Regions from separate parts of the Caballeronia sp. PC1 genome, predicted to be linked through region 1. Evidence: predicted binding sites of a transcription regulator. Region 1 holds the regulator's gene; the other holds the start of a gene.
The links. Region 1 encodes FliA, which starts transcription of late flagellar genes. Its sites were predicted from a motif close to CTAAAGTTTNNNNNNNNNNNGCCGNTA; they were not measured.
Positions count from the first base shown of each region.

Region 2: a site for FliA is predicted at 9,427-9,453, ahead of LY284_RS01215 (DUF4088 family protein). Genes of this name have one in related genera too.

Region 1 covers NZ_JAJUBH010000001.1:2,807,755-2,823,048, reverse strand. Annotated here, with positions in the region: gene LY284_RS13465 (phytanoyl-CoA dioxygenase family protein) at 194-1,231, shown strand; gene LY284_RS13460 (cysteine hydrolase family protein) at 1,296-1,841, opposite strand; gene LY284_RS13455 (aromatic ring-hydroxylating dioxygenase subunit alpha) at 2,031-3,020, opposite strand; gene LY284_RS13450 (GGDEF domain-containing protein) at 3,195-4,295, shown strand; gene LY284_RS13445 (RNA polymerase sigma factor FliA) at 4,302-5,033, opposite strand; gene LY284_RS13440 (flagellar biosynthesis protein FlhG) at 5,052-5,954, opposite strand; gene flhF (flagellar biosynthesis protein FlhF) at 5,947-7,719, opposite strand; gene LY284_RS13430 (thiamine pyrophosphate-binding protein) at 8,033-9,721, shown strand; gene LY284_RS13425 (PepSY domain-containing protein) at 9,800-10,063, shown strand; gene LY284_RS13420 (cytochrome b/b6 domain-containing protein) at 10,074-10,580, shown strand; gene LY284_RS13415 (NYN domain-containing protein) at 10,817-11,725, shown strand; gene LY284_RS13410 (branched-chain amino acid ABC transporter substrate-binding protein) at 11,810-12,958, opposite strand; gene putA (trifunctional transcriptional regulator/proline dehydrogenase/L-glutamate gamma-semialdehyde dehydrogenase) at 13,059-15,294, opposite strand, start outside.
Region 2 covers NZ_JAJUBH010000001.1:255,984-271,277, reverse strand. Annotated here, with positions in the region: gene LY284_RS01280 (lactate utilization protein C) at 1-624, opposite strand, end outside; gene pncB (nicotinate phosphoribosyltransferase) at 759-1,949, opposite strand; gene fdxA (ferredoxin FdxA) at 2,217-2,540, shown strand; tRNA gene LY284_RS01265 (tRNA-Asn) at 2,673-2,748, shown strand; tRNA gene LY284_RS01260 (tRNA-Asn) at 2,828-2,903, shown strand; gene LY284_RS01255 (LUD domain-containing protein) at 2,966-3,547, opposite strand; gene LY284_RS01250 (lactate utilization protein B) at 3,544-4,935, opposite strand; gene LY284_RS01245 ((Fe-S)-binding protein) at 4,932-5,675, opposite strand; gene LY284_RS01240 (FadR/GntR family transcriptional regulator) at 5,793-6,536, shown strand; gene LY284_RS01235 (CreA family protein) at 6,850-7,326, shown strand; gene LY284_RS01230 (AraC family transcriptional regulator) at 7,401-8,222, shown strand; gene LY284_RS01225 (AzlC family ABC transporter permease) at 8,365-9,054, shown strand; gene LY284_RS01220 (AzlD domain-containing protein) at 9,051-9,374, shown strand; gene LY284_RS01215 (DUF4088 family protein) at 9,540-10,304, shown strand; gene LY284_RS01210 (ATP-dependent helicase) at 10,319-12,484, opposite strand; gene LY284_RS01205 (hypothetical protein) at 12,588-12,845, opposite strand; gene LY284_RS01200 (hypothetical protein) at 12,907-13,356, opposite strand; gene LY284_RS01195 (RNA-binding S4 domain-containing protein) at 13,657-13,878, shown strand; gene LY284_RS01190 (MATE family efflux transporter) at 14,107-15,294, shown strand, end outside.

The DNA of each region.
Region 1 (15,294 bases):
CCATAACGCTCACGTGCGCTCCGAATACGATCTCGCGCTTATCGCCGCGAGACGCCAAGGTCGAAACTACGCAGCCGTAGCGTTGCGAATTCGCTGCTTTGTCAATTAAGCGCTCGCCCACAAAATGTAAGAATGTGCGACAATTGTGCATAAATTTTAATGAAAAGCGCAATTTTTACCGATTGACAAAGAAATGAATCTTACAAACAGCGTCTCACAGCAGGTCCGTCCGTGGTTCATGCTCGACGAGCAAGTTGATTCCAGGCTCAAAGATCTCGCACCAGATGTCCGACGCCATGCGATCAGCCTGATCGAAAACGGTTACACAATCATCAGAGGCGGATTCGATCGCAGGTCATGTGAGCGGCTGATTGCACGATTCAAGGCATTCGCCGACGCCAACATGGACAAGTTCGGCAAGTATCTCGACAAAGACGGGCATTACCCGCGGATCATCAATTTGCATGCGGCAATGCCGGAGCTTTTCGATTTGTTCTCCAAGAACGAAATGGCGTTGCGCGTTCAGACAGCCTTGTTTTCAGCAACGCCTTGCTTGTACACATCGCTCTTTTATGAGCGTGGGTCTGCGCAACCGCTGCACCGCGACACGCCCGTTTTCAGCACGAAGCCGGAATACTTCTATTTCGGCGTTTGGACCGCGCTCGAAGACGCCAATGAGAGCAACGGCGCATTGGAAGTGTTGGCGGGTGGCCATAAATTGCCGGAACTCGACCGGCCTGCGATGGCGAGCGAATTCTTCTCTTCGCCCGAGGAAATCAGCGATTTTTCACAGCCCTTGTGGAATCGATATCAGAAGGCAGTCGCCGAACAAGGCGAGGCGGCAGGGCTTCGAAAGACGATGCTGGACGTCAAGGCCGGCGACACGGTGATCTGGCATCCGCAACTGCCACACGGCGGCGGACCGATCAAAGACATCGCCAGGAGCAGGTTCAGTTTTGTCATGCACACCACGCCGATTGGCGTGCCGGTCTATCACCAGGACAAATTCTTCAATCCTTCAGGTCCCGCGGCGATCGATGCGCCTTGGCCCTACGAGGTCGTCGACGGTTCGCATCGCGTGATGCACAACGAAGTTAATTTCGCGCACCAGGAAGCTTTCGCGGCGAGCGACTTCAAGCAACCGGAAGGCTTCGTCGACGTCGAAACGGAAGATAAATCCGCCTCGTCCTCGGCGTTCGACCGACTGCGGCGAGTTTTCACCAAGGCATAACGCCACCTGAACGATCGGAATGCTGGTGCAGCCGGTTCAGTCGGACTGGCTGCCTCAGAGGCAACTACCCCACCAGTTCCGCCGCCGACACCACCTTCGCATACCCGAACCGCAGCGCCGCCATGAACGCCGCATGCACCTGCGCCGCCGGCACGCGCACGCCATTGAATTCGAGATCATGCGTCGCGCAGGCGTCGTGTACGACGGTCGTTTCGTATCCGAGATCGGCCGAATGGCGCGTGACCGCATCGATGCACATGTGGCTCATGTTCCCGACCACGACGACTTTTTCGATGCCGTTGCGCTCGAGAATCGCTTGCAAGCCCGTTTCGCGAAACGGATTCATGTGGTGTTTGACGACGACACGCTCATGCGGCAGGTTCTTCGCCTTTGCATGAAGCTGCACGCCTTCCGTATCAGGCGCGAAGAACGGCGCGTTCGCGTCCAGCGTCACGTGCTGAACATGAACGACGAGGTCGCCGTTCTTCCGCGCCGCGTTGATGACCGCCTGTGCGTTGTCCGCAACGGCGTCGACACCCGCCAATACCCATTTCCCGCCCGCGAAATAGTCGTTCTGGATATCCACTACGATAATTGCCTGATTGCTCATTAGAAGCTCCGTCCAAAGTTGATGGACTTCGCGGCGAATCGGCCATCGAACGCGTGTCTTGCGCCCGATCGCTGCACGTCTGAAGTCTCGACGACAATGCTGACGCCTTCCTTCCAATGAGGGAATCCCATCTCCGGAGAAGATATTGTTCGCAAAACGAGAAGAATATGACGGAGTGCCCGACTACCGTTAAAGCAACGTGCCGTATCCAAACGCCATCCCCGCCAACCACTTTCTGTAAGCCACCGCCATCCGATCCGCCCGCTGATGCAACTCCGCATCGAGCGCCAGCGGCAAAAGCGGGGGCCATTGCGATTCGACGATCGGCGTGTCCTGCATCAGGATTTCCATATTGAAGTCGTAGAGCTCTCGATCGCTATGCACCGCGTCGTCTTCATGCACGGAAACGAGCCACGCGCGCGTCTCCGTCTGCGTGACCGGCGACGCCGCCAGCATGATATGCAACGCCCCCAGCCCGCCGCCGGCCATCTTCGTGAGCGTCGCGATCAAGGGCCGCTTGACGCGATACACATAGTCGATCATTGCGCCGCCGCCCTGCCCCGGAATCCCGGCGGGCTGCCAGTACCGGCACTGCCGCGCCTCCAGTCCATCATCGGTGGCGACGACTTCGTAGTCGGGTACTTCCGTGTGCGCCTCCTCACCGAGAATCCCGGCATGCACGAACGAGAAGTGCGCCATATCCAGAAAATTCTCGACGACGCGCGGCGCCGACGACTTCACCGTCTGCGGCGCGAGGTTGATGCGGCGGCCACCGGCAATCGCGGCTTCGGGAAAAAAATCGAGCGCATGCGCGGGCTCGCCGAAGCACATCCACACGACGCCGTACTTCTCCTCGCTGACGAAAGTCGTCGCGCACGCACGCTTGGAAGGCCGCAGCGACGGATTCGACGGAATGCGCAGACACTGCCCTTCGATGTCGTATCGCCAGCCGTGATACGGACACACGATCTGATCGCGCATCACCTGCCCGAGCGACAACTGCGCGCCCCGATGCGGACAGTAATCGCGCCACACATGCGCCGCGCCGAGGCTGTCGCGCCACACGACGATCCTTTCATCCGCGACGATGAACCCGCGCGCGCCGCCGTCCGGCACGTCGTCGCTGTTGCAGACCGGCAGCCATTCGCCGTCGAGAGAAAGAAGAGATTCGTCGCGCATCGCGGTGAAGTCGAAATAGTCGTGCCAAAGGAGTAGTTACACGAAACACAGCCTCTTCGCAAAAAGCTGCAAAATAGCGGATCGCTCGCCGGTGCAACGTTCACCGGCATCATGCGACGGGGCTGCAGGTCATAACAGCAAGATAAAAGAAAGAAAACCATCCAGGGGTTCAGTATGGAGCAGGCGCATCAACCGGCACGCCGGGGCTATGTCTTTCCATGGTCCGGACACCGGAATCCCGAACGCGAGCAGGCCACGCTGCGTGTCTGGATGGGCGCAGCGGTTCTCGTGGCATACGGCGTCTTTTCGTGGCTCCATCCTTCGCGCGATGCGTTCCTTGTCATGCGCATCGTCGGGCTTTACGTGTCCTACGGCGCGATCACGCTGCTTATCGTGAGCCGCTCGGCGTCGGCATCGCAGACGCGCCTCACCGCGACGACCATCGCCGATCAGTCGATTCTCGGGCTCGCGCTCGCCGTGGGCGGCGCCACGGCGCTGCCGCTCATCTGGGTGATGTTCTGGTTTCTGATCGGCTCGGGATGCCGCTACGGCAAGCGCACGCTCGCCGTGTCGTGCGCGACGGCGCTCGTCATCGTCGTGACGCTGAGCATCGGGCAGCCGTGGTGGAATGCGAATATCCCCGCCGCGATCGGGCTGGGTCTGAGTGTGCTGGGCGCGTCGGTGTATCTGAGCGTGCTCGTCGACCGGCTCGGCAGCGTCAATCGCGACCTCGCGCGGCAGGCATCGACCGATCCGCTCACGGGACTATCGAACCGTTACGCGCTCGAACAGATCGTCGATCGCGCGATGTCCGCATCCGCAGCCGCCAGCGATGGCGATGCCGCCACCGCGCTGCTGCTCATCGATCTCGACGGCTTCAAGGAAGTGAACGACACGTACGGGCATGCGGTCGGCGACATGTTGCTGCAATCGTTCGCGCACGCGCTCGCCAAGCGCATGCGCAAGACCGACATGACCGCGCGTCTGGGCGGCGACGAGTTCGTCGTGCTCGCGCATCAGGTGCGCGATCGCGCCGCGGTGCTCGCGGTCGCGGACAGCATCCATTCGGTGCTGGGCGCGATCACGTCGGTGCAGGAACGGCCGGTGTCGGTATCGGCGAGCATCGGCGCATGTCTGCTGTCGAGCGCGACGGCCGGGCATCAGACGGGTATGACCGCCGTGCTGCGCGCCGCCGATCGCGCCATGTATCGCGCGAAAAGTCTCGGCGAAGGCAAGACCGTCTTCGCCGAGACGCGCGACTTCGAAGCCAGCTAGTAAGCCTCAGGCTTCGACGCTCGTCCACGCCTGCTCGCGCAGCTTCGTGCGCAGGCGCGCGACCGCCTGGCTGTGCAACTGGCACACGCGCGATTCGCTCACTTCCATCACTGCGCCGATTTCGCGCAGGTTCAGGCCGCGTTCGTAGTAGAGGCTCATCAGGAGCTTCTCGCGTTCCGGCAGCTTGTCGATGGCTTCGATCAGCGCGCCGCGCAGGCTGTCATCGAGCAGCGCGGAGAGCGGGTCCGAGCGATCGACGCAATAACGGTCGAGGAACGGCTCGTCGTCGGCGGAGCGGTCGAAGTCTTCGTAATAGATCAGCTGGCTGCCGTGCAAGTCCTGCAGCATCGACTGATATTCGTCGAGCGGCAACTTCATGTGGTCCGCGATCTCCGTCTCGCTCGCCGAGCGGCCGAGGTTCTGCTCGACCTTGTGCACCGCCGATTCGACTTCGCGCGACGTCTTGCGCATGCTGCGCGGCAGCCAGTCGTTCGCGCGCAGTTCGTCGAGCATCGCGCCGCGAATGCGCTGGCTCGCGTAGGTTTCGAACTGCGCGCCCTGATCTTCCTTATAGCGGCTCGCCGCGTCCAGGAGGCCGATCATGCCGGCCTGAATCAGATCGTCGAGATCGACGCTCGCCGGCATCTTGGCGACGAGCTGAAGCCCCAGCCGGCGTACGAGCGGCGCATATTTCGTCAGCACTTCCGACTGTGAGAGTTTGCCTTGGGCGTTATACATCTTGGTCACCTATCTTGATCACATCGACGCCGTGCTGCTCATTGCATGCGCGGAAAACAAAACCTCTCGCAAGCCGTGGTCAGAGTCGCCTACCGGGTTGCGCGCGTTCTTCTGGCCATCCGCTTTCGCCGGATACGGCGTGGGGCGCATCGGCCAGTGCAGGAGCTCCGCCGCGATCGCGCGGTAGTCGCGCGCCGCGGCCGTGGCCGGGAACGCTTCGACTGCGCAGCGTGAGAGTTCCTTCGCCCGAGCGACGCGCGCATCCTCGGACACATATCCCGCCTGCACGAGCGACACGGCCAGATACCGGCTCGCGACGCCCGACAGGTTGTCGAACGCGACCGCCGCGTCGGCCGGGTTCTGAACGTGATTGATCAGCACGCGGAACTGGCCGATCGCATGGGCGTAGTGCAGGCGCTTCATGCACGCATACGCCTCGGTGATCGCGGACGCGGCCACCCGCGTCACGACGAGAAAGTCATGCGCCTGCGCCGCGAGCGTCGACAGCGCGCCGTGGCGATCGAGTTGCGCATCGATCAGCACGATGTCCGCGGGACCGTCGAGCAGGGCGCGGCACTGCGCTGCGTCGTGAACGATGCGTTCATCGCGCGGCGCGGCCATCAGCGAGAAGCCGAGCGGCGTGCGCTCGACAACCTCCGTGAGCGCGCGGCGGCCGGACATCACCGCGGCGAGCGCGCCCGCATCGTCGAGGCCCGCGAGACGGCTGATCGATCCTGCGTCGCGATGCTCGTCGATCACGAGCACGTCCTTGCCATGCACGGACAGCGCCGCGCCGAGATTCGCCACCGCCGACGTGCATCCGATGCCCGCCGGACCGCCCGCGACCGCCACCACGCGCGAACCGGCGCGGGTGAGGAGCCGTCGCAGACCTTCCGCCTGGTCGAGCACGAACTTATCCAAAGTGCACCCCATGCATTTCGGTCGAGGCACGCGCCGACAACGCGGAGAGCAGCGCCGGCACTTCTTCGTCCTGCGGCACGAACGGCGAGCCGTCGCGCGGAATGCAGAACGCGCTCTTGATCAGAAACCGCTTGGTCGCGACGTACAGGTTCTCCGGCACCTTCTGGCCCGTCGAAACGTAGTGCACGGGCAGCTTGTAGCGGATGACCGTATCGAGCACGCCGCCGAGATTGGTCGCTTCGTCGAGCTTCGTGAGAATGCAGCCCGCGAGCGGCGGCTGATCCGGCGCGCTCTTGTAGGCCTGCACGACTTCGTTGAGCGTGTCGCCGTGGCTCGTCGCGTTGAGCAGCAAAATGCGCTGGACCGGATGACCCGCGCCGCACAGCATCGCGATCTGGTCGGACACCATGCGATCGCGCTGGCTCATGCCGATGGTGTCGATGAGCACGATATGTTTGTTGCGCAGTTCGGACAGTGCGAGCTGCAGGTCGGCGGCGTCCTTCACCGCGTGAACCGAAACGCCGAGAATCTTGCCGAAGATGCGCAGTTGTTCGTGCGCGCCGATCCGGTAGCTGTCGGTCGTGAGCAGCGCGACCTTGCTTGCGCCGAAGCGCATCACGCAGCGCGCCGCGAGCTTCGCGGTGGTCGTGGTCTTGCCGACGCCCGTCGGGCCCATCAGCGCGAACGCACCGCCGCGCTCCATCAGCGCGTCTTCGCTGTCCATCACCGGGATATTCGATTCGAGCACTTGCTGCACCCATTCGAGCGCGCCTTCCACGCTCTCCATCTCCGGCATGTTCTCCACCATCATGCGCACGAGCTGCGCCGAGAAGCCGGCGGAGAAAAGACGCTTCGTGAGCGCGCTGCCCGTCGGGTTGCGGCGCTGACGCTCGCCCCAGAGCAGACCGGAGAAGTGCTCTTCCATCATGGTGCGCATCGACGAGAGCTCGTTCATCACGGTGTCGTTGACGACTTGCTCCATGCGCGCACGGATCGCTTCCGTGACGACGGCCGCCGCGTTCGCGGGCAAGCCTTCGAACGGGTGCTCGGGCGTGGCGCTCGCCTGGCTCGCCACGGGCGCATCGGCGTGCGGCGCGCTTGCGTTGATCTTCTGCGCGGCGCGGCGCGCGGCGACTTGCGCGGCTTCGCGCGCCCATTCGGGCGTTTCGACTTTCGGCTCGACGGCCGCTTCGGCGCGCCTGGCTTGCTGACGCATCGCGTACTTGCCGGCTTCCGGCGCTTTTGCGGCGCGCGCTTCCTGTGCGGAAGCCGGCACCGGCACGCCCATGCCGCGCGCGATCGCCGCGGACGCCGTGAGCGGGCGGTTCGACGGCATCGACGCCTGTTGCGCGATGCGCTTCGCGTGCTCGATCAGCCACGGATTCGTGTCGGCCATCGTGCGCGGGGGTTCGTCGTCGGCGTGGGCTTCGGGCTCGGCGTGAAATTCGTCGTCGGCATCGGTGTTCGCGCCGAAGACCGACGAGAACACGTCGCCGCTCGCATACGGATTGGCGGCGGACTGCTTGACCGGCATCGCAGCCGCGGCGGCGGCGAGCGCGGCGCGCGACGTGCCGGACGAACGCGCGGCCTGTTCCTTCGCGGCGGGCGAGATCGAGGCGATATCGCTGTCCGCGACACCGACGATCTCGACGGAGCCATCATCCAGCGTGCGATTGGACAACACCACGGCATCGGGTCCGAGCGCTTCACGAACCTGGCGCAATGCGTCGCGGCTGTTCGCGCCGATGAATTTACGAATGTTCAAACTTGCCCCCGATGAGGTGTGAGACTGCGATCTTTAGCCAGCGGCACGTTCTGCGTTATTGCCGTGCCCGCTTTTCAGTGAAGCCATTATTGCGAACTTGAGCGTTTGCCCATCGCTGGATAAAAGGTGAGAAAAAGGGGTATTTCGGCTGATGGACATGCGGGGCCGGCGCAAACGTGCGCGTCGCCGGAAAAAGATTCCGCCTCGCTTCGTTCCGGACATCGGCGCGTGGGCGTAAGCTTTAGGGCAATTCGCTCACGGTCCGGCTCGCGCTCGCGACTGCCTGGACACTCAAAAAAGGAGACTTCTTCGCATGGCGTCCGCTGTCCCCGCTCAGATTCAGACCACCGGTGCGCGTCTTCTCGTCGATGCGCTCGCGCATCACGGCGTCGAACGCGTGTTTTGCGTGCCCGGAGAAAGCTTCCTTGCGGTCCTCGATTCCCTTCACGACGAAACCTCGCAGATTCAGACGATCGTCTGCCGCCACGAGGCGGCCGCGGCGAACATGGCCGAGGCGGTCGGCAAGCTGACGGGCAAGCCGGGCATCGCGATCGTCACGCGCGGGCCGGGCGCGACGCACGCGTCGATCGGCGTGCACACCGCGTTTCAGGATTCGACGCCGATGATCCTGCTCATCGGCCAATGCGCGCGGGAGCACATGGACCGCGAAGCGTTTCAGGAAATCGACTACCGGCGCATGTTCGGGCAAATGGCAAAGTGGGTCGCGCAGATCGACGATCCGCGCCGCGTGCCGGAATACATGAGTCATGCGTTTCACACGGCGACATCGGGCCGTCCGGGGCCGGTCGTGCTCGCGTTGCCCGAAGACATGCTGACCGAAGCCGTCGACGCCGCGCCGCCCGCGCCGCGTTATCAGCGCGTGGCGGCGTCGCCTTCGGCGGCGCAGATGACGCGTCTGAGCGAATTGCTCGCGAACGCCAAGAAGCCGTTCGTGATCGCGGGCGGCAGCGGCTGGACCGCCGAGGCGACGCAGGACTTCGCGCGCTTCGTCGAGCGATGGAAACTGCCGGTGGGCTGCGCGTTCCGCTATCAGGACACGCTGTCCAACGAGCATGCGAACTATGCGGGCGATGTCGGCCTGGGCATCAATCCGGCGCTCGCCGCGCGCGTGCGCGATGCCGACGTGCTCTTCGTGCTCGGCCCGCGCATGGGCGAATCGACGACCGGCGGCTACACGCTGCTCGATATTCCGAAGACGAAGCAGACGCTCATCCACGTGCATCAGGGCGCGGAAGAGCTCGGCCGCGTGTACAGCGCCGATCTGCCGATCGTGTCGGGCATGCCCGAAATCGCCTCTCTTCTGGCCTCACTGGAGCCGCCCACCAGCGTCTCATGGGCCGGCAGCGCCGAAGCGGCGCACGCGGCGTACCTCGAATGGCGCACGCCGCGCCCGATGCTCGGCGACGTTCAGCTCGGCGAAATCATGCGTCAGCTCGCAGAGACGATTCCCGCCGACTCGATCCTCACGAACGGCGCGGGCAATTACGCGACGTGGCTGCATCGGCACTATTCGTACCGGCATTTCCGCTCGCAGGTTGCGCCGACGAGCGGTGCGATGGGCTACGGCGTGCCCGCCGCGATCGCCGCGAAGTCGCTTTATCCGGCGCGCACGGTGATCGCGTTTGCGGGCGACGGCTGCTTCATGATGTCGAGCAACGAAATCGCCACGGCGATGCAGTACGGGCTCGCGGTGATTTTCATCGTCGTGAACAACGCGCAGTACGGCACGATCCGCATGCATCAGGAGCGGCATTATCCGAATCGCGTGCATGGCACGGGGCTCACGAATCCGGACTTCGTCGCGTACGCACGCGCGTTCGGCGCGCATGGCGAACTCGTCGAGACGACCGATCAGTTCATGCCCGCGTTCGAGCGCGCGCAGGCTTCGGGGCTGCCGGCGGTCATCGAAATCCGTATTCCGCAGGATCAGAGCACGCCGGGCGCGACACTCGAACAAATTCGCCAGCAAGGCCAGCGCTAGCGGACAAACTTTCGATTTGCTTGCGGCGCGCATCCGGTGGCAGTAGAGTAGCCAGTTCGAAACCACCGGGAGTTAGCGATGCTTAAGGTTCTGGCTTTGTCGTTGGCATTGGGTTTTTCGGGCGCGGCGTTCGCGAAGGCGGACTGCACGGCGCATCCGAAGAGCGAGTGGATGAAGGAATCGGACGCCAAGGCGCAGCTCGAGGCGCAAGGCTACAAGATTCGCAAATTCAAGGTCGATGGAAACTGCTACGAGATCTACGGCCACGACAAGGACGGCAAGAAGGTCGAGATTTATTACGACACGAAGACGCTGGCTGTCGTGAAGTCGGAAGTCGAGTGACGCGCGCGCGGTGAAAGTCTGGGACGGCTTCGTCCGGCTGACGCACTGGGTCGTCGCGGGCATCGTGCTGTGGAATCTGTTCGGTCCGACGGATTCCACGCATCGCCTGCTCGGTTACGTCGCGGCGGGGCTTGTCGTGGCGCGGATCGCGTGGGGCTTCGTCGGCTCGCGTCATGCGCGCTTTGCCGCGTGGTGGCCGACGTTTTCACATCTCTCCGAATATCTGCGCTCGCTTGCAAGGGGCAAGCCGGTGCATCACGTATCGCACAATCCGCTCGGCGGATTGATGGCGCTTTTGCTGTGGTTTCTGATTCTCGCGCTCGCGGTGTCGGGCTGGATCATGCGACTCGATGCGTTCTGGGGCGAGGACTGGCCGCAGGAGATTCACACGTGGCTGTCGATTGCCGTCGAGGTGTGCGTGTGCGTGCATGTCGTTGCAGCAGTACTGATGAGTTTCTGGACGCGAGAGAACCTGATTCGCGCGATGGTGACGGGTAATAAGCGCCCAGATCGATAGCCCACGCGCGGACTGCGCTCGAATCAATCAGGATTGCTTGTCGTCGCTTTTCGGCAATCGTTAATGGACGACCGTCAATTCAACTTCCACAAAGGCAAGAATCTCATTGACCATCGGTTCAAAATAGCTGCTTCACCGCACGCATAGAAAGGCATTATTAAGCATTTTCATCTTTATATTCATCGACACACTTACGACACTGTCTTGCCCAGCCTACGTACGGAGGCAGTCCATTGGTGTCAACTCCAATACCCCTCGCCACGAAACGGTTCCTCAGGGTCGGCATATTCTATGACGGCAACTATCTCGACGTGGTGCGAAAGTACTACATGCATCAGCATAAGAAGAACGCGTGGATATCTGTGCGCGGACTTCACGATTACATCCGGTACAAAATCGCCCTCGAAAACGATCTGAATCCGAAGGACTGCCACCTCGTCGAATTGCATTATTTTCGCGGACGGTTTTCGGCTCAGCAAAGCGTCGAGAAAGGACTAGACATGCTGTACAGGGAGCGTGTGTTCGAAGACTTTCTCATGAAAGAGAACGTCACGACCCATTACCTTCCCATGAACTTCGCCGGGAAAGAAAAGGGCATCGACGTATGGCTCGCACTCGAAGCATACGAAATGGCGGCGGAGAAGCGGTTCGATGTTGCCGTGCTGATCGCTGGCGACAGCGACTACATTCCGCTCGCGCGCAAGCTCAAGGCGCTTGGCATGCCGGTATTGGCGCTCGGCTGGTCCTTTGCCTATGAAGACGCCACGGGCGAGCAAAAGGGCACGCGGCCGAGCCAGTTGCTTTTCAACGAGGTGGCTTATCCGGTCATGATGTCCGACGTCATCGACCGGATGGACAACGCTCAAGGCGACGAGCGGGAAGCGTTGAACTCGCTTTTCCAGCGGCAGAAGAACGTGATTCAATCGCTCAGCGCCGGGGACGACGACTGGAAAACAGGAACCATCGCCAGCGTGCTGAACGGCTATGGATTCATCCGGCCGGAAGGCGCAAAGGAGAACCTGTTCTTCTATTGCTCCGCCTTGATCGACGCGGACTTCGACGATGTCTACAAGGGCATGGAAGTCAGTTTTCAGGAGGGCATCGGCCAGAAGGGTCCGGTGGCCGAGAAAGTCCGCACAACCTGAGCGGGCGTGTGCCTCGACGAAAAACGGCCCGGCCGCTTACGCGAACCGAGCCGTTCTGATCGAAGGCTTAAGAAGACCGGAGTCTTACTTCCCGCCCACGCTCTGCAGCGTCGTCCACCTGCCGCCGACGACCTTATACAGCGTAATGCCGCCGTTCTTCAGATCGCCCTTCGAGTCGTACGACAGGTGCTTCGCCGTCACGCCCTGCATGTCCGTCTTCGCGAGGAACGGCAGATACTTCGCCGGGTCCGTCGAGTTCGCGGCCTTCATTGCCGTGAACATCGCCATTGCGCCGTCGTAGGCGTACGGCGAGTACGTCTGCACGTCTTCGTTGAAGCGCTTCTTGTACTTCGCCGAATAATCCGCGCCGCCCGGCATTTCGTCCATCGGCAGGCCGGCGAGCGATGCCACCGTGCCGTCCGCCGCGTCGCCCGCGATCTTGATGAAGGTGTCGGTCTTCACCATTTCGCCCGCCATCAGCGGCGCGCGGAAGCCGAGCGTCTTCATCTGCTTGACCATCGGGCCGGCTTGCGAATCCGCGCCGCCGTAGTACACGAGGTCCGGATTCATCGACTTGATCTTGGTCAGAATCGCCTTGAAGTCCACCGCCTTGTCGTTCGTGAACTCGCGCACGACGATCGTGCCGCCCGCCGCCTTCGCGGCCTTCTCGAACTGGTCGGCGAGACCCTGGCCGTAAGCCGTGCGGTCATCGACGATCGCGATCTTCTTCACCTTCAGGTTCTTCACCGCGAATTCACCCGCGACCGAGCCTTGCTGCGTGTCGGAGGTCATCATGCGGAAGGCCGTCTTGAAGCCTTGCGTCGTGTATTCCGGCGCGGTCGCCATCGCGATTTCGGGGATGCCCGCGTTCGCGTAGATGCGCGATGCGGGAATCGTCGTGCCCGAGTTGAAGTGGCCAAGCATGCCCTTGATGCCTTCGTCGACGAGGCGCTGCGCGACGGTCGTGCCCGTGCGCGGGTCCGCCTGATCGTCCGCCGAATCCAGCACGATGCGCACTTGCTTGCCGCCGATCGTCGGCTTCGTGGCGTTGAAATCTTCGACGGCGAGCGTGATGCCGTTCTGCATGTCCTTGCCGTAGTGCGCCTGCGCGCCCGTCAGCGGTCCGGCGTAACCGACCTTCACGTCCTCGACTTGCTGCGCAACTGCGGTCCCCGCGACCGACAGGCCGACGAGCGTCATGGCCGCTGCCAGCTTGGTCATCGTGTGCTTCATAGCTTCTCCTTGTTCCAGTGTGGATGGCAGCTCTTGCCGGGATCGCCGTGCCCGCTGCCGCTTGTTTGAATTCGTTTGAATCGAGCGTTCGAGGGGTGTCTCAACCGATCGTCATCAAATTCGCATTGCCGCCCGCCGCCGCCGTGTTCACGCTCACCGAGCGTTCCGTCAGCAGACGTTCGAGCGCGTAGTCTTCGCCGTCGTGGCCAGCGTCGGCGAACGCTCCCGCAGCCACGCCCTGCACCGATACGATCGGCCCGGTGCGCTTCGCGACTTCCTTCACGAGCGAAAGCAGTTCGTCGCTATCGCCTTCGAACAGCACGGCGTCGAAATCTTCCGCTGCTTTGCCGACCCGCGCGTACGGTTTGAGCGACGCAGGCAGCGACGCCGCCAGTTGCTCGCCCGCCGATCCGCTGAACAGCGCGCGGTTGCCCGTCGCGAGCACCGCGGCGAATTGCGCGCGCGCGCCGCTCGCCGTCGCCGCCACGCACAGCACCGTGCCGCGCGCGCCGAGCGTATAGGTGTTGCGCTCGCCGGTCGGGCCGTTCAGCACGGCCGTCGCGCCCGCCATCACGTGTTGCAGATAGCCGTCGCAGCGCGCGGCCGTCTGCGGATCGCGCTCGCCGATCGCCCAGTCGCGCAACGCGGTGAGCGACGCGGACGGGGTGTCCTTCGATGCCGACTGATCGACCACCAGCGTGCTCGCAAGCGACTTCGGCAAGCCGGTCGGACGCTTCGCCAGCAAGCGCTGCAAGTACAGCGCGCCGCCCGCCTTCGGCCCCGTTCCGGACAAACCTTCGCCGCCGAACGGCTGCACGCCGACCACCGCGCCGATCACGTTGCGGTTCACGTAGATGTTGCCCACGTGCGCCCGCGAGATTACATGCGCAATGGTTTCGTCGATACGCGTATGGATGCCGAGCGTAAGGCCGTAACCGGTCGAGCGAATTTGGTCGAGGAGTTTATCAAGGTTCGAACGGCGATAACGCACCACATGGAGCACCGGGCCGAACACTTCGCGCTTGAGCTCGTCGATGCTGTCGAGCTCGATGAGCGTCGGCGGAACGAACGTGCCTTGCGCGCAGTGGTCGGGCAACGGCAGTTGCGTGACGTTGCGGCCCTTGTCGCGCATGCCGGCGATGTGCGCATCGATGCCGCGCTTCGCGTCGCCGTCGATCACGGGACCTACGTCCGTCGAAAGGCGATCCGGATTGCCGACCGCGAGCTGGTTCATCGCGCCGGTCAGCATTTCGAGCGTGCGATCGGCGACGTCGTCTTGCAGGCACAGCACGCGCAGCGCCGAGCAGCGCTGGCCGGCCGAATCGAACGACGACTGCAGCACGTCCGCGACCACCTGTTCCGCGAGCGCCGACGAATCGACGATCATCGCGTTCTGGCCGCCGGTTTCGGCGATCAGCGGAATCGGACGGCCATCGGAATCGAGGCGTTCGGACAACGTCTTGTTTATGAGGCGCGCGACTTCCGTCGAACCGGTGAACATCACGGCGCGCGTGCGCGGGTCCGCGACCAGCGCCGCACCCACGGTTTCGCCATTGCCCGGCAGCAGTTGCACCGCGCCGGCCGGCACGCCGGCTTCGCGCAGAATGCGCACGGCTTGCGCGGCGATCAGCGGCGTTTGCTCGGCGGGCTTCGCGAGCACCGGATTGCCCGCGGCGAGCGCGGCGGCCACCTGGCCCATGAAGATCGCGAGCGGGAAATTCCACGGGCTGATACACACGACCGGACCGAGCGGACGATGCGTGTCGTTGGAAAACTCCGCGCGAATCTGCGACGCGTAATAGCGCAGGAAGTCCACCGCCTCGCGAATTTCGGCGATGGCGTTCGGCAACGACTTGCCCGCCTCGCGGATGATGAGGCCCATCAGCGTATGCATCTGCGCTTCGAGCAGATCGCCGGCGCGCGCGAGGCAATCGGCGCGGTCTTCGACGGGCGTCGCCTGCCAGATCGGCGCGGCGGCAACCGCGTTGGCGATCGCGGCGCTCACTTGCTCGGACGATGCCTCGACCACGGTTCCGACGAGATCGCGCGAATCGGACGGATTGCGCACATCGCGGGGAGCGCCGTTATCGACGGAACCGCCTTCGAGCATCGGCTCCGCGCGCCACGCATGGTTCGCGCTCGCCAGCAGCGCCGACGACAGCGACGCCAGACGATGCTCGTTCGACAGATCGAGGCCCATCGAATTGGGGCGCTCGTTGCCGTAAAGCTGGCGCGGCAGCGGAATCTTCGCGTGCGGCGCGCCGAGCGGCACGATGGCTTGCGCTTCGTCGATCGGATCGCGCACGAGTTCCTTCACCGGAATCGACTCGTCGGCG
Region 2 (15,294 bases), 2.6 Mb from region 1:
GCCGAGCACGATGGTCTGTTCGATATCGCCGGTGCGCGACGGTCCCGAGACGAAGTTCACGGCGCGCGGCAGTTCGCCCCGCTCGGCGCGCATCAGCGCGAACGCGTCTTCGTGGGCCGCGACGATGCGCGAGGCCGGCACGATCGCGATATGCGTCTGCGGCAGCAGCGCGCCGGATGCGGGCGTGTCCGGCCCGGACAGCAGCACGAGCGAACCGGTTTCAGCCGTCGCGCAAAAGCAGCCGGTGATGCCGACGAGATCGGCGTCGGCGGGCTTGCGCAACGCGGCCCGAATGCCCGCCTCGGCCCACGGAAGTTCGGCGAGCGCGGGCCACGCGACGACATCGGCGGAAAGATTCAGCGACTGGAGATAGCGCGCGGCTTCGGCGGGCGCCTCCGCGAGCGATTGCACTTCGGCGACGGTCGTAGCGAGCCGTTCGGCTTCGAGCGTGAACCGCGCGACGAGTTCGTCGGGCGTTCCGGGCAGCGGCGGACGCGGGCCCGCCGGATGCCGCTCGACGTATTCGCGCGCGGCGCTGTATTCGGCGTCCGTCGGCGAGCCACGGCGGCCCTGCGCGCTGCGAATGCGCGCGAGAATATTGCGGCGCGCGGCCGATGTGTCCATGGGTGCCGTCCTCTTGGTTGCGTGCTCTGGGATCGTGCGCGCCGGATCGATCGACGCGTCCGAATTATAGCGAGCGATGTTCGCGCAAGAACCTCGGCCGAACGGCATAGGCCGCATGCACGAACGCGCGAGAATCAGTCGTCGCCCGCCGGCTGCTCGATGCCGAAAACCTGGCGCAGATAGGCGAGATAAGCCTTGTCGTCGCACATGTTCTTGCCGGGAGAATCCGAGAGCTTCGCGACCGGCTGACCGTTGCAGCGAACCATCTTCATGACGATCTGCAGCGGCTGATAGCCAAGGTCGTTGGTGAGATTCGTGCCGACGCCGAACGCAAGCTGGCAGCGTCCGCGAAAACGCTCGTACAACTGCAGCACCTTGGGAATATCGAGCGCGTCGGAGAACACGAGCACCTTGGTGCGCGGATCGCAGCGGTTTTCCTCGTAATGCCGGATGAGGCGCTCGCCCCAGTCGAAGGGATCGCCGGAATCGTGGCGCGCGCCGTCGAAGAGCTTGCAGAAATACATGTCGAAGTCGCGCAGGAACGCCTTCATGCCGTAGACGTCCGACAGCGCGATGCCGAGGTCGCCGCGATATTCCTTCGCCCACATCTCGAAGCCGAAGATCTGCGAGTCGCGCAGGCGCGGACCCAGCGCCTGGCACGCCTGCAGATACTCGTGCGCCATCGTGCCGAGCGGCCGCAAGCCGTGCTTCATCGCATAGAACACGTTGCTCGTGCCCGCGAACTGCGCGCCGAGCTTGTCCTTCAGCGTGAGCACCACTTCCTCGTGCCACTGCCCGGAAAAGCGGCGGCGCGTGCCGTAATCGGCGATCTTGCAGTCGGAATATTCGGGCGGCGTGGCGAGCAGCTTGATCTTGTCGCGCAGGCGCTCGCGGCCGGTTTCGTACTCGGGCTTGCGCTGCGTGTTGCGGAAATACACCTCGTTGACGATCGCGAGCACCGGAATCTCGAAGAGAATCGTATGCAGCCACGGCCCTTCGATTTCGATATCGATCTCGCCGTTTTTCTTCGGCGACGGCGAGATGCGCACGGACTTCTCGTTCAGATGAAAGAGCGCGAGGAAGTCGATGAAATCGCTCTTGATGAAGCGCATGCGCCGCAGGTAATCCAGCTCTTCTTCCTTGAAGCGCAGATTGCACAGTTGCCGCACCTCGTCGCGAATTTCGTCGATGTACGGGACGAGATCCACGTTCGGCGTGCGGCAACGGAACTTGTATTCGACGTGCGCCGCGGGGAAATGATGCAGGACGACCTGCATCATCGTGAACTTGTAGAGGTCGGTATCGAGCAGCGAATTGATGATCATGGTTCTGACTGGAACATCCACCAAAGAGGCCGCGCGGGCCTTCATGCCTTTAGGGCCATGTTACCCGAATGTCCGCCAGCGCATGACCATGCACTGCCCTTTCTCGAAGCCGCGCATACATACATCACGAATCGATATAAAAGGCGCGTCGCGCCGGTCGCGCCCGCTTTTACCGTTACGCTACAATATGCGTTTTGGCAAGCGCACCTTCGGCCTATGCAGCCGTTCAGGGCGCCACCCCCACGAATTCCGCATGCAGGAGCCTGAATGACTCACGTTGTGACCGAAAGCTGCATCAAGTGCAAGTACACCGATTGCGTGGACGTGTGCCCGGTGGATTGCTTCCGCGAAGGTCCCAACTTTCTCGCGATCGATCCCGACGAGTGCATCGACTGCGCCGTGTGCGTCGCCGAATGCCCGGTGAACGCGATCTACGCCGAAGAGGACGTGCCCTCGGACCAGCAGCACTTCACCGAACTGAACGCCGATCTCGCGCGCAACTGGCCGAGCATCACGAAAACCAAGGGATCGCTTCCCGAGGCGGACGAGTTCAAGGACGTCAAAGAGAAGCTGAACCTGCTCGAACGTTGATTCGGGCATGGGCTCGCGCATCGGTGGGCGCAAACCGGCCTCGTTCGATTGCTAAATTGCGTATCGAATGAAGATTGGGCGTTGACACGTTAGCGACAGCACCCTATACTTTCGCTTCTCTGCTGTAGATGTTCCCCGATAGCTCAGTCGGTAGAGCGCCGGACTGTTAATCCGTAGGTCCCTGGTTCGAGCCCAGGTCGGGGAGCCAAAAACTCCAGCAAGTCGGTTTCAAAAAAACCCAGTCAATCGGCTGGGTTTTTTATCTCAGTTGCACCTGTTTCAGTTGTTCCCCGATAGCTCAGTCGGTAGAGCGCCGGACTGTTAATCCGTAGGTCCCTGGTTCGAGCCCAGGTCGGGGAGCCAAGAGCTTCAGTCAAAAAGCCCAGTCACGCGACTGGGCTTTTTGCTTTTGCACGCTGGATTGCTTAGGCGAGCCACACGACGGTCAGCGACCGCACGCCCTGCGCGCCGCGAATCAGCACGCCTTCGATATCCGCCGTCGCCGACGGCCCCGTCACGAGCACCGCATAGCGCGCCGATTTGAAATCGGGCCGCCGGTACACCTGCTGCAAGCCATCGACGAGCGATGCAGGATCGAGCAGCACGACGAGGTGCTGCGCCAGATAGCCGATCGAATTCACGACGTACTCGTCTTCGCTGAACCACACCGAGCCGGTTTCCGCCACGCCGAAGCGCCCTCTCACGACGCCCACGTCGACATCTTCCAGCGACGCGGGAATCGTCTCGGCCGACAACTCACGATTCCCTTCGACGCCCGCCACCGCCGATGCGATCACCTTCGCGTCCGGAAAGCGCGCGGCGATCATCGCCTGCACATCGTCTAGCGAAGCTGCATCGACGCACGTGCCGCCCATCGCGGTGAGCGCGGTCGTGAAACGCGTCTTCGGATCGCCGCCGGGTGACGGAAAAATGGGCACATCGGGACGCGGCCGCGACGCCGGTTGCGCAGCACGGATCTTCGAGAGAAAAGCTTCGCGGGTCGTCATCGGGCGTCCTTCCGGTTTTTGCGATACCACTCGTGAAATGTCTCGACAGGCGCTTCGGGCAAATCGCGCTGACGTCCCCAGATGTTGAGCGGGTTATAGAGCACGAAGTTGGGCAGGCGCTTCAACGCGCCGCCGAGCGATGCGACCGTCGCGCGATAAAGCGTCGGGCTCGCGAGCAGCCGCCCCGCCATCTTCAGGACTTCCTGCTTCACGAACGGCACTTCGTGCTTCTCGGCGATGACCGCGCGCCACTTGTAGATCTGCTCGTGGATGTTCACCTTCACCGGACACACGTTGGTGCAACTGCCGTTCATCGTCGAGGCGAACGGCAGCGCGCTGTAGCGCTTCAGATCGTAGGTCGGGTTGATGATCGCGCCGATCGGCCCCGAATACGTACCGCCGTACGACAGGCCGCCGCTTCGCCGATACACCGGGCACGTGTTCATGCACGCGCCGCAGCGGATGCATTTGAGCGAGAACCAGAAATCGTCCATCGCGAGGCGCTCGGAACGGCCGTTATCGACGAGGATGTAATGCATCTCCGTGCCCTGCCGCGGCTTGCGAAAGTGCGACGTGTATTGCGTGATCGGCGAGCCGAGCGCGCTTCTCGACAGCATGCGCACGAACACGCCGAGATCGGCGATCGTCGGAATGATCTTCTCGATGCCGATCGACGCGATATGCAGCGGCGGCACGTTCGCCGACAAATCCGCGTTGCCCTCGTTCGTGCAGACGACGACCGTGCCCGTTTCCGCCACCGCGAAGTTGCAGCCGGTCATCCCCGCCGTCTTTTCGCGCACGAAATACGGCCGCGTGTTCATGCGCTGGCTTTCGGCGAGATAGTGGATGTCGCTGTTCTTCGGATCGGTGCCGATGGTCTTGCCGAACAGTTCCGCCACGTCCGCGCGCAGCTTGTGCACCGCCGGCACGACCATGTGACTCGGGTCCTGATGATCGAGCTGCTGAATGCGCTCGCCGAGATCGGTTTCCATCACGGTGATGCCGCGCGGCTCCAGATAGTCGCGCATGTAGCACTCATCGGTGAGCATCGACTTGCTCTTCACGAGCGAGGTCATGCCGCGCGCGCTCATCAGCTCGTAGACGAGCGCGTTGTGCTCTTGCGCATTCGCCGCGAAATGTACGACGACGCCGTTCTTCCCGGCCTCATCGACGAATTGCGCGATGTAGTCCGCGAGATTGGAGAGCGTATGCTCCTTGATGCCCGACGCGAGCTCGCGCATCGTCTCCCATTCGGGGATGCCGTGCGCCTGCGCATCGCGCTTCGTGCGCAAGTCCCACAGCCGCTTGTCGTGGAACGCGACGTGATCGGGCTTTTGCAGGAACGCGCCCGCCGCTTTCGCGTGATCGATACGGACGGTTTTGCTCATCCTCTGGCTCCGTTCAGAACCTGCGCGATGTGAATGAACCTCGCGTCGAGCTTCATGCGCTCGGCGCAGCCTTGCTGATGCATGAGACACGACATGTCGCCCGACACGATGTACTGCGCGCCCGCGCCGACGTGATCGCGCACTTTGTCCTGCCCCATGCGCACGGAGACGGCCTCTTCCGTCACGGAGAACGTGCCGCCGAAGCCGCAGCATTCGTCGGGGCGCGCGGGCGAGACGAACTCGATGCCCTTCACGCCTTCGAGCAGCGCGCGCGGTTTCGAAAACGGCGTCGCCGCCACTTCCGAGTTCGATGTCTCGCGCAGATGCCGCACCGCGCTGCAACTGTTGTGCAGCCCGACGCGATGCGGAAACTCGGCCCACGGAAACTCGCGCACCTTCAGCACGTCGTGCAGGAACTCGACCAGCTCGTAAGTATTGCGGCGCACCTTCTGCACCGCGCTCGTCTGCTCGATCGCGGTGAAATGCTCGCGCACGTGATGAACGCAACTCGCCGACGGCCCGACGACGTAATCGTAGTCGGCGAAATTGCGGGCGAACACGCGCTCCGCGCCCGCGGCCTGCTTGTGTGCGCCGCTATTGGCCATCGGCTGGCCGCAGCAGGTCTGGTCCTGCGGATAGTCGACATCGAGCCCGAGCCGCTCCAGCAGCTCCAGCGTGGCGATGCCGACCTGAGGATAAAACGCGTCGATGAAACAGGGGACGAACAAAGCGACTTTCATGGCGCTCCAAACGTGGGGAATTTGGTAAGCTTGGTCTGACCAAGACTTTAAAGAGATGCGCCTTTCGTGTCAAACTCGGGGCACTCCCATGCATTCACCCTGCTTTCGCGCCAAACGATGACTTTCCAGCCTGTCCATGCCCACTCCTACGCCCGCGTGCGTCTCTCCGATATCGTGTCGGGGCAGATTCGCGAGTTGATCTCGAACGGCGCGCTGCTGCCGGGCCAGCGCCTGCCGGCCGAGCGCGATCTGGCGGAGCAGTTGAACGTGTCGCGCCCGTCGCTGCGCGAGGCGCTCATCCGGCTGGAATCGGACGGTTTCATCCGTGCGGCGGGCCGCGGCGGCTTCGTCGTCTCCGATGTGACGGCGCCGCTCGTGTCGCATCCGCTCGCGGCGCTGCTCGAAGCCCAGCCGAACGCCAGCGCCGACGTGCTCGAACTCCGCCACGGCCTGGAGACGCTGTCCACCGCCTACGCCGCCGAGCGCGCGACCGAGGCCGATCTCGCGCGCATCGCCGCCGCGTTCGACGCGCTGCAGAACGCCGTCGCCGAGAAAAGCACGCGTATCGCGGAAAAAGACGCGGCGTTCCATCTGGCGATCGCGGACGCGACGCACAATATCGCGCTCGCGCACGTGATGCACGGGCTCGACGAACTGGTCCGCGAATCGATGCTCACGTCGCACCGCCTCGTCGATTACGACGACGAAGTCGAAGCGAACTTGATGACGCAGCATCGCGCGATCTTCGACGCGATCGTCGCGCGCGATCCGGCGCGGGCGCGCGAGTGCGCGGGCGCGCATCTCGACTACGTGCGCACGCTCTACCGCGACCGGCTGGCGAAGAAGAATCGCGCCGCGTGACCAACGCCCATACGTCCGATCACATTACGAATTTGTAAGCCGCAAGAAAGTGATGATAGGACTTGGCCTACATGGATTTCGGACGCACACGGCTAACGCGCCCCAACCTTCTTCGCGATACTGAAACCGTCAACAACAACACGCGATGGAGGACAACATGCCTTACCTACTCGGATGGCTGCTCGGTGTGCCGGTGATCGTTCTGGTGATTCTGTATCTGATCTTTCATTGACCGGCAGCGCGGCGATGTATCAAAAAGAGCCAGGGGCGTCGATACAATACGACGCCCTTTCTCTTTTTCCGAAGGAAGCCGATGAAACGCTTATTTCTCGCGCTCGCCGCACCGCTCATGATGATTTCCGGCGCGGGACTCGCGCATGCCGAGGAAATCGCCAGCGTCAACACCAACTTCCGCTTCACCGGCTCGGACCGCGTGACCGTCGAGGCCTATGACGATCCGCTGGTGCAAGGCGTGACCTGCTATGTGTCGCGGGCGCGCACGGGCGGCGTCAAAGGCACGCTCGGCATCGCGGAAGATCCGTCCGAAGCGTCCATCGCCTGCCGCCAGGTCGGGCCGATCAAGATCACGCAGCCGCTCAAGCAGAAGACCGACGTGTTTTCGGCCGGCATGTCGTTCATCTTCAAGACGCTGCATGTAGTGCGCATCGTCGATGCGAAGCGCAACACGCTCGTCTACATGACCTACAGCGACCGCATCGCGACCGGCAGCCCGAAGAACAGCGTGACGGCGGTGCCCGTGCCCGAAGGCACGACCATACCGGTGAAGTGACGCGCAACTGTCCGGTGCGGCGCGAAGCAAAGTTGTAAACTAGGCGGTTCCGTCCGTCCCGAAATTCGCGAACCATGAACGCCGCCCGCTTCCGCAATGCCGCACGCTACTGGCGCTCGCCGCTCGTGCCGGACGCGGACATGGTCACGGCCGAATACTACGATCACGAATTCACGCCGCACTGGCATGACGCCTACACGGTGCCCGTGATCGAAGCGGGCGCGGAATGCTACGACTATCGCGGCGCGCATCACGTGGCCGAAGCCGGCTCCGTGCCGGTCATCAATCCGGGCGAACTGCACACGGGCGCGCGGGCGGTCGATGCGGGCTGGCGCTATCGCGTGTTCTATCTGCCGGTGCCGTTCGTCGAAGATCTCGCCCACGCGATGTCGGCGCAGAAGGCCGCGTCGCCGTGGTTTCCGGTCGATATCATTCGGGATCCCGATCTGGCGCGGCGTCTGGTGATCGCGCATCGGCTGCTGGAAAACGGGGCGGACCCGCTCGCCGCGGAACTGGCTCTCGTCGATGCGACGAGCACGCTGCTCGCCCGCCACGCGCTCGAACGTCCGGCCGTCGCGCCGCTCGCCGCCGACGCGCGCCGCGTCGCAACGATGAAATCGCGCCTCGCCGACGATCTGCTCGAACCGCTCACGCTCGCCGATCTGGCGCAAACCGTCGGCCTCTCGACCTTCCACGCCGCGCGCCTCTTCACGCGCGAAACCGGCCTCGCGCCGCACGCGTGGCGCAATCAGATGCGCATCGTGCGCGCGCTGCCTGCCTTGCGCGCGGGCGCATCCGTGACGGACGTCGCCGCGGCGAGCGGCTTCACCGACCAGAGCCATTTCACGCGGCATTTCAAACGCGCGTTCGGCGTGCCGCCCGGCCGCTGGCGCTGAATTCGCACCCTGAACCCGATGAGCGCAAGAAAGTACAAGCGTCCGATGCGGCGCGTTGCGTATCCTCCGCTTTCATAGGAGGACCATCTTGAACGCATCACCTTTGCGCGAATTCGCCGCCGGCGCGCGCGACACCATCCCGATGATGATCGGCGCCGCGCCCTTCGGCGTGATCTTCGGCACGCTCGTCACCGCGAGCCCCCTGACGCTCTGGCACGGCCAGCTCATGTCGCTCGCCGTGTTCGCGGGCTCGGCGCAATTCATCGCGGTCGGGCTGATCGCATCGCACGCGAGCTTCGCCGTCATCTGGGCGACGACGCTCGTCGTCAATCTGCGTCACGTGCTCTATTCGGCGACGCTCTCGCCGTATGTCGCGCATCTGCCGCGCCGCTGGCGCTGGGCGCTCGCGGGCCTCATGACGGACGAAGTCTTTGCCGTCGTCTACGCGCACTATCAGAAGCGCGCGCCGGGCGAAACCGGGCCGCACTACTTTCTCGGGTCCGGCGTTGCGATGTATCTGAACTGGCAGTTGTGGACGCTCGCCGGCCTGCTGTTCGGCGCGGCGTTTCCCGGCCTGAAGTCGCTCGGCCTCGATTTCGCGATGGTCGCGACGTTCATCGCCATCATCGTGCCGCAGCTCGTCGCAGTGCGCTTCATCGCGGCGGCGGCGGCTTCGGGCGTGCTGTCGTTCGCGTGGCAAGGCTGGCCGTACAAGCTCGGGCTGCTCGCCGCCGTGTTCGTGGGTGTCGCGGTCGGCATGGTGCTCTCGCTCATGGAAAACCGGCCGCAGACGAAGCAGCGCCTCAAGAACACCAAGGAGCGCACGCAATGAACTACGTCTGGTTGATCCTGGGCATGGCGCTCGTGACGTACGTGATCCGCGCCGCCGTCTTCGTGCTGGGCGAGCGCCTGCCGTTTCCGCCGGTCGTGCGCAACGCGCTCTCGTTCGTGCCGGTGACGGTGCTCACCGCGATCATCGTGCCGATGACGGTCTCGCCGCACGGCGACGGTGCCGAAATCACATGGCGCAATCCGCAGCTCGTGGCGGCGCTCGTCGCGGTTATCGTTTGCGTGTTCACGAAACGGCCGCTGGTGACGATTGCGGTGTCGCTCGCGGTGTTTTTCCTGTGGCAGTTCGTCGTGCTGGGCTAAACGTTTCCCGCCGATCCACTGCCGATCGGCTTTCAAAAAGCCTCGAAGAAACCTCAAGTTCCCGGAAATCGCGCCGATATCAGAAACGAATGGACTCCGCCTGAAACGCGGCGCCGCCAGCATTTCCCGCCTCCGGGACACCGGAGAGCGGAACCGGGAACCAACATGCGTCAAATCACCCTGTCGCTTCGCGACGAGACGATCGCTTCGCTGGAACGCGACTTCGAAGCGTTTCTGCGTCTGTCGCTGAAGCTCGATCCACAATTCGTCACGCCGTCGTTCGAGGACTTCCTGCGCGCGAAGCTGCTCGACAACAACACGCCGCTCACCGAGCAGGCCGTGCAGCGCATGCTCACGCACGGCCAGTACGCCTGGGCCAAGCGCGCGCTCGACAAGGAGTTTCCCGACGTCGTCGAAATCCTGATCCGTCAGGCCGCCGAGCACGGCTTCGCGTTCGCGATCCGTGCCGACTGGACCGCGGAGGATCTCGTGAAGGCGTCGCGCGAATGGGCGACGGCGATCGTCACCGAAGCGAAGGGCGACCTGTCGCAAGTGGACATGCTCGCCTCGCAGATCAAGTCGGCGGCGGCGGATATCCGCGAAGTCGAGGAAAAGATGCAGACGCCCGCATGGCGTCTCGCCGATTCGCTGCGCCAGCGCGTCTACGAAACGAAGATTTCGGTGGAAACGAGCGTGGGCTCGACGGCGCGCGAGAAGCTCGGCGAACTGCGCTGCCTGCTGCGTCTGGGCATCGTCTACGGCTCGATCCAGAAGCAGGAAGCGCAGCAGGTGCTGGAATATTTGCGCTCGCTGCGGCCCGAGCTTTTCGTCGAAGAGCCTCACGACGGCTTCACGCGCTTCGCCGCGTGGCTGCGCAGCATCTTCGCGCCGGCGCCGCGCGCGCCGAGCACGTCGCGGGCACAGCGGTAAGCGCTTTTAGTTTTTCAGTCCCACATTCCCTTCAGGCGCGCCGCGATATCGAGCTTCGCTTTCGCGGCCGCCGCGAGCCCCGCCGCTGTCGGCGCGGCGGGCGCAATCACCGGCGGCCACGCCGCCGCCTCGAAGTTCTGCATCAGATGCGGCGGAATGAAACGCGTGCGCTGCGCCCACACGTGCCGGTCGCCGAGATGCGTCTGGTTGTGCACGTAGAAACGCTGCGGCGTGACGATGTGCAGATCTTCCTTCGCGCGCGTCATCGCGACATAGAGCAGACGCCTTTCTTCGTCGATTTCCTCGTCGCTGCCCGTACCGAGATCGGACGGAATGCAGCCATCCACGCCGTTCAGCACGAACACGTTGCGCCATTCCTGGCCCTTCGCCGAGTGGATGGTCGAGAGAATCAGATAGTCCTCGTCGAGCAGCGGCACGCCAGATTCGTCGCTGGTTGCATCGGGCGGATCGAGCGTGAGTTCGGTGAGAAAGCGCTCGCGCGTCGGATACGTCGCCGCGATGCTTTCCATCTGCAAGACGTCGCCGATGCGGATCGCCGCGTCCTCGTGATTGCGTTCCAGATGCGGCTCGTACCAGCGGCGGATCATCTCGAACTCGGCGGGCCAGCCCGACTCGCGTCCGCAGAGCTTCGCCATCAGGCCGACGAAGCGTGGCCAGTCGTCGCTCGCTCGTGCGGGCGCCTGGAACGCGGCAATGGCGCTCGATGCGACCGCGTCCGGTGCGCTCACACTGTCCAGCAAACGCCCCGCAATGGCGGGACCGACGCCCGGCAACAGTTGCGCGACGCGAAAGCCCGCGACGCGATCGCGCGGATTCTCCGCCCAGCGCAGCACCGCAAGCACGTCCTTCACGTGCACGGAATCGAGAAACTTCAGCCCGCCGAACTTCACGAACGGAATGTTCCGGCGCGTGAGCTCGATTTCGAGCGTCGCGCTGTGATGCGCCGCGCGAAAAAGCACCGCCTGCGCCTTGAGCTTCATGCCCGCCTCGCGCGCCTCCAGCACTTTCTCGACGACATAGCGCGCCTGATCGGCCTCGTCCGCGACGGAGACGACGCGCGGCTTTTGCGCCGATGCCTTGTCGGTCCACAGATTCTTCGTGTAGCGCTCGCTCGCCATGCCGATGACCGCATTCGACGCCTCGAGAATCGGCTGCGTCGAGCGATAGTTGCGATCGAGCGTGACGGTTGCGGCGGGCGGATCGAAATGGCCGGGAAAATCGAGGATGTTGCGCACCGTCGCGCCGCGAAACGAATAGATGGACTGCGCGTCGTCGCCGACGACCGTGAGGCCGCGGCCGTCCGGTTTCATCGCGAGAAGAATGGACGCCTGCAGACGGTTCGTGTCCTGATATTCGTCGACGAGCACGTGATCGAAGCGGCTCGCGAGATCCGCGGCCAACGACGGCTCCGCCGCGAGATGCGACCAGTAGAGCAGCAGATCGTCGTAATCGAGCACGCTTTGCGCCTGTTTCGCGCTGACATAGGCGGCGAAGAGGCGCTTGAGGTCGGCTTCCCACTCGCGGCACCACGGATACGAATGGTCGAGCACGCGCCCAAGCGATGCGCCCGTATTCACGACGCGCGAGTAGATCGCGAAGCACGTCGACTTGGCCGGAAAGCGCTTTTCCTTCGACGACAGGCCGAGCTCGTGCCGCACGAGATTCATGAGATCGGCGGAATCCTCGCGGTCGTTGATCGTAAACGACGGCGCGAGCCCGACGAGATCGGCGTAATCGCGCAACAGCCGCGCGCCGACGCTATGGAAGGTGCCGGACCACGTCAGACCCTGCGCGATGGCGCTTCTCTTTCCGAGCGCGTTCATGGCGATGCGCGACACGCGCCGCGTCATTTCGAGCGCCGCGCGCCGCGAAAACGTGAGCAGCAAGATGCGATGCGGGTCCGCGCCCTTGACCAGCAGATGCGCGACGCGATGCGCGAGCGTGTTCGTCTTGCCCGAACCCGCGCCCGCGATCACGAGCAGCGGCCCGCCGCGATGGCCGGGTTCATCGACGCCGAATTCGACGGCCGCGCGCTGCGCCTCGTTGAGCTTGGCGAGATAGTCGGCGGCCTGCTGTGCGGCGGATTCGGCAACGGTGTCGGGAAGCGTGAGCACGGAGAGAGACGGCGGGGGAAAAGGTGACGCACACTGTATATCCATACAACCCGCGCGCGCAAGTCCTTGGCCTGGCTAGGCTTTTGGCCCCAAATGCAACGAGCCCGGTCCGCAAGGGATCCGGGCTCGCATCGTTCTCGAAAACGGGTTATTGCGCCTTCTTCGCGTTCTTCACCTTTGCGTCGGCGGCGGCTTCGTTGGCTTCGGATTGCGCCTCCGTCTTCTTCTTGTCGGCCTTGGCCTGCGCGACGGCGGCGTCCTTGTCGGCTTCGGCCTGCTTCTTCGCGGCCTTCTGATCCGCCTTCGTCGGGGCGTCGCTCGTCGTCTGCGCGATCGATGCCACGCTTACGCTTGCGAACGTTCCCGCGATCAGCGCGGCCAGTAGTGCATGTGCTTTTCGATTCATGATGTCCTCCCTTTCCCAATGCATTGCCGCGAAGCCATGACGGCTTCGCGGCGCTTCACGCTCAGTGCTGCAGGCCCGTGTCCTTCGGCGCGCGCGGCTCCGTCGCGTTCAGTTCCGCGCGGGCGGCGTCCTTGTCCGCCTTGCGGTTGATCTTCGCGTTCTTGACGTCCTCCTTGTACTGCGCCTTGGCCTGCTGGTTCTGCGCCTTCAGTTCGGCCTTCGACGCCTTCTTCGACGCGCTGTATTCGGCGTTCGCCTCCGCGTTCGCGTTGCGGCGCTGGACGAGCGGATCGGTCGGCGCGGGCGCGACGACGTTGTGCTGCGGCGGTGTCACAGGCGCCTGGCCCGCGATCTGCCCGTTTGCCGCGGCATCCGGCGCGGGCTGCATCTGGGCCTGCATTTGCGTCTGCGCCTGCACCGGCGCGGGTTGCGTCGCGGTCTGCGCGTAGGCGCCCGAAGCGGCAAGCGTGGCGATGGCGGAACCGATCAGAAGAATTCGTGCGCGAGTCATGAGCTAGTCCTCTCTTTAGTTGGCGTCGGCGGCACCCGAACGACGTGAAGCAGGCGTCCGCGCGACTTTTGTCGATTGGAAAGATGACCGAAGCTGCATCGATCAACAGGTCGGACCGGCGTGCGATCGGGCGAGTTCGCGAAAACCAGTCATTGTTACTGACGGTTTCATCTGGCTACATTTGCCAATCGACCCGCTTGCGACCGGATTACCGGCGTCCGCACAGCGAACAGCACGGCGCATGCCCGAAGCGGCGGCGGCCGTGGTTTATCATGGAGGCCTTTCCTGTTTCGCCGTCCCATGCCTGCACTGCACTTCACCCTCACGGGCGACTACATCGAGCTTCACAACCTCCTCAAGATCATGGGTCTCGCGGACAGCGGCGGCTCGGCGAAGGCGCGCGTCGCGATGGGCGATGTCACCGTCAACGGCCAGGTCGAGATGCGCAAGACCTGCAAGATCCGCGCGGGCCAGAAAGTAAAGATCGACGGCCAGACCATCCACGTTCGCGCGCCCAAATAGCGTCGCGCGCACTTGCGCGCACACGCCGCGCGCTTGCCAAAACCCGGCCATAAGCGAACGCGTCATCGACACGGCGCGCGCGACGCAATAAGCTAGTCGTCTTTCGTTCTGGTTTCAGCGTCGGTTCCCGTCAGCGCGTCTGCGCTTCGATCTTTGCCCCTTCGCTTTCCAGTCCACGGCGCTCAGTGCACTGACTGATGCGCCGTCATCGTTTCGATCCGGTCAACCATGCAACCGCAAGCCACGCGCGCCACGCGCGCGCATCAAGGACCGCCGAGCCTCTCGCGTCACGCTGTCGATACGGCGCGCCTCGCCGCGCCGCTCGCCATCGCGCAGCTCTCGCAGATGGCGATGGGCGTCACCGACACCATCCTGCTCGGCTCGCTCGGCCCGGACGCGCTCGCCGCGGGCGGCCTGGGCGCGAATCTCTTCTTCGTCGTCGTGACGCTTTTGCAGGGTGTGCTGACCTCGGTGTCCGTGTCGGTCGCGCATGCGCGCGGCGCGAATGCCGACGACCGCGTGCCGAGCATCTACTGGACGGGCCTCGTGCTGTCCGTGCTGCTCGCCGTGCCGGCGTTCGTGCTGCTGAGCTATGCCGAGCCGATCCTGCTCGCGTTCCACGAGCCCGCGACGCTCGCGAAGAACGTCGGCGAGTACTGCGCGGTGCTGCGCTGGGGGACGCCTGGCAGTCTCATCGGCATCGGGATGATGCGCGCGTTCCTTCCCGCGATCGGCGCGGCGCGCAGACTCTTGTGGATTTCCATCGGCGGCGTCTTCGTCAACGGCTTTCTCAACTACGGGCTCATTCACGGCGCGTATGGCATGCCGCGCGAAGGCTTCCTCGGCTCCGCGGCGGCGACGACCATCACGGTCTGGCTGACGGCGGCGGCGCTCGTCGCGGTGCTGCATCTGCGGCCGCGCTACAAGCATTTCGTCGTGCGCGCGCGCCCGCGCCTGCCCTTGATGGGCGAACTGTTCGGCATCGGCTGGCCGGTCGCGATCACGTACGGCGTCGAATCGACGCTCTTTCTCGCCACCGGCATGATGGTCGGTCTGCTCGGCGAAGCGCCGCTCGCCGCGCATCAGATCGCGCTCAACGTCGCGTCGGTCGCGTTCATGGTGCCGCTCGCGATCGGCCAGGCGGCGAACGTGCGCGTGGGCTACTGGGTCGGCGCGGGCGTGCCCGTCGCGGCGCGGCATGCGGGCTTCGTTGCGATCGCGCTGGGCGTCGGCTTCATGATGTGCTCGGGCCTCGTGCTGATCACCGTCCCGCATGCGATCGTCGGCCTCTATCTGCATCTGGACGATCCCGCCAACGCGTCCACCGTCGCGCTCGCCGCATCGCTCCTCAGCGTCGCGGCGGTGTTCCAGATCGTCGACGGCATGCAGACGGTCGGCTCCGGCTGCCTGCGCGGT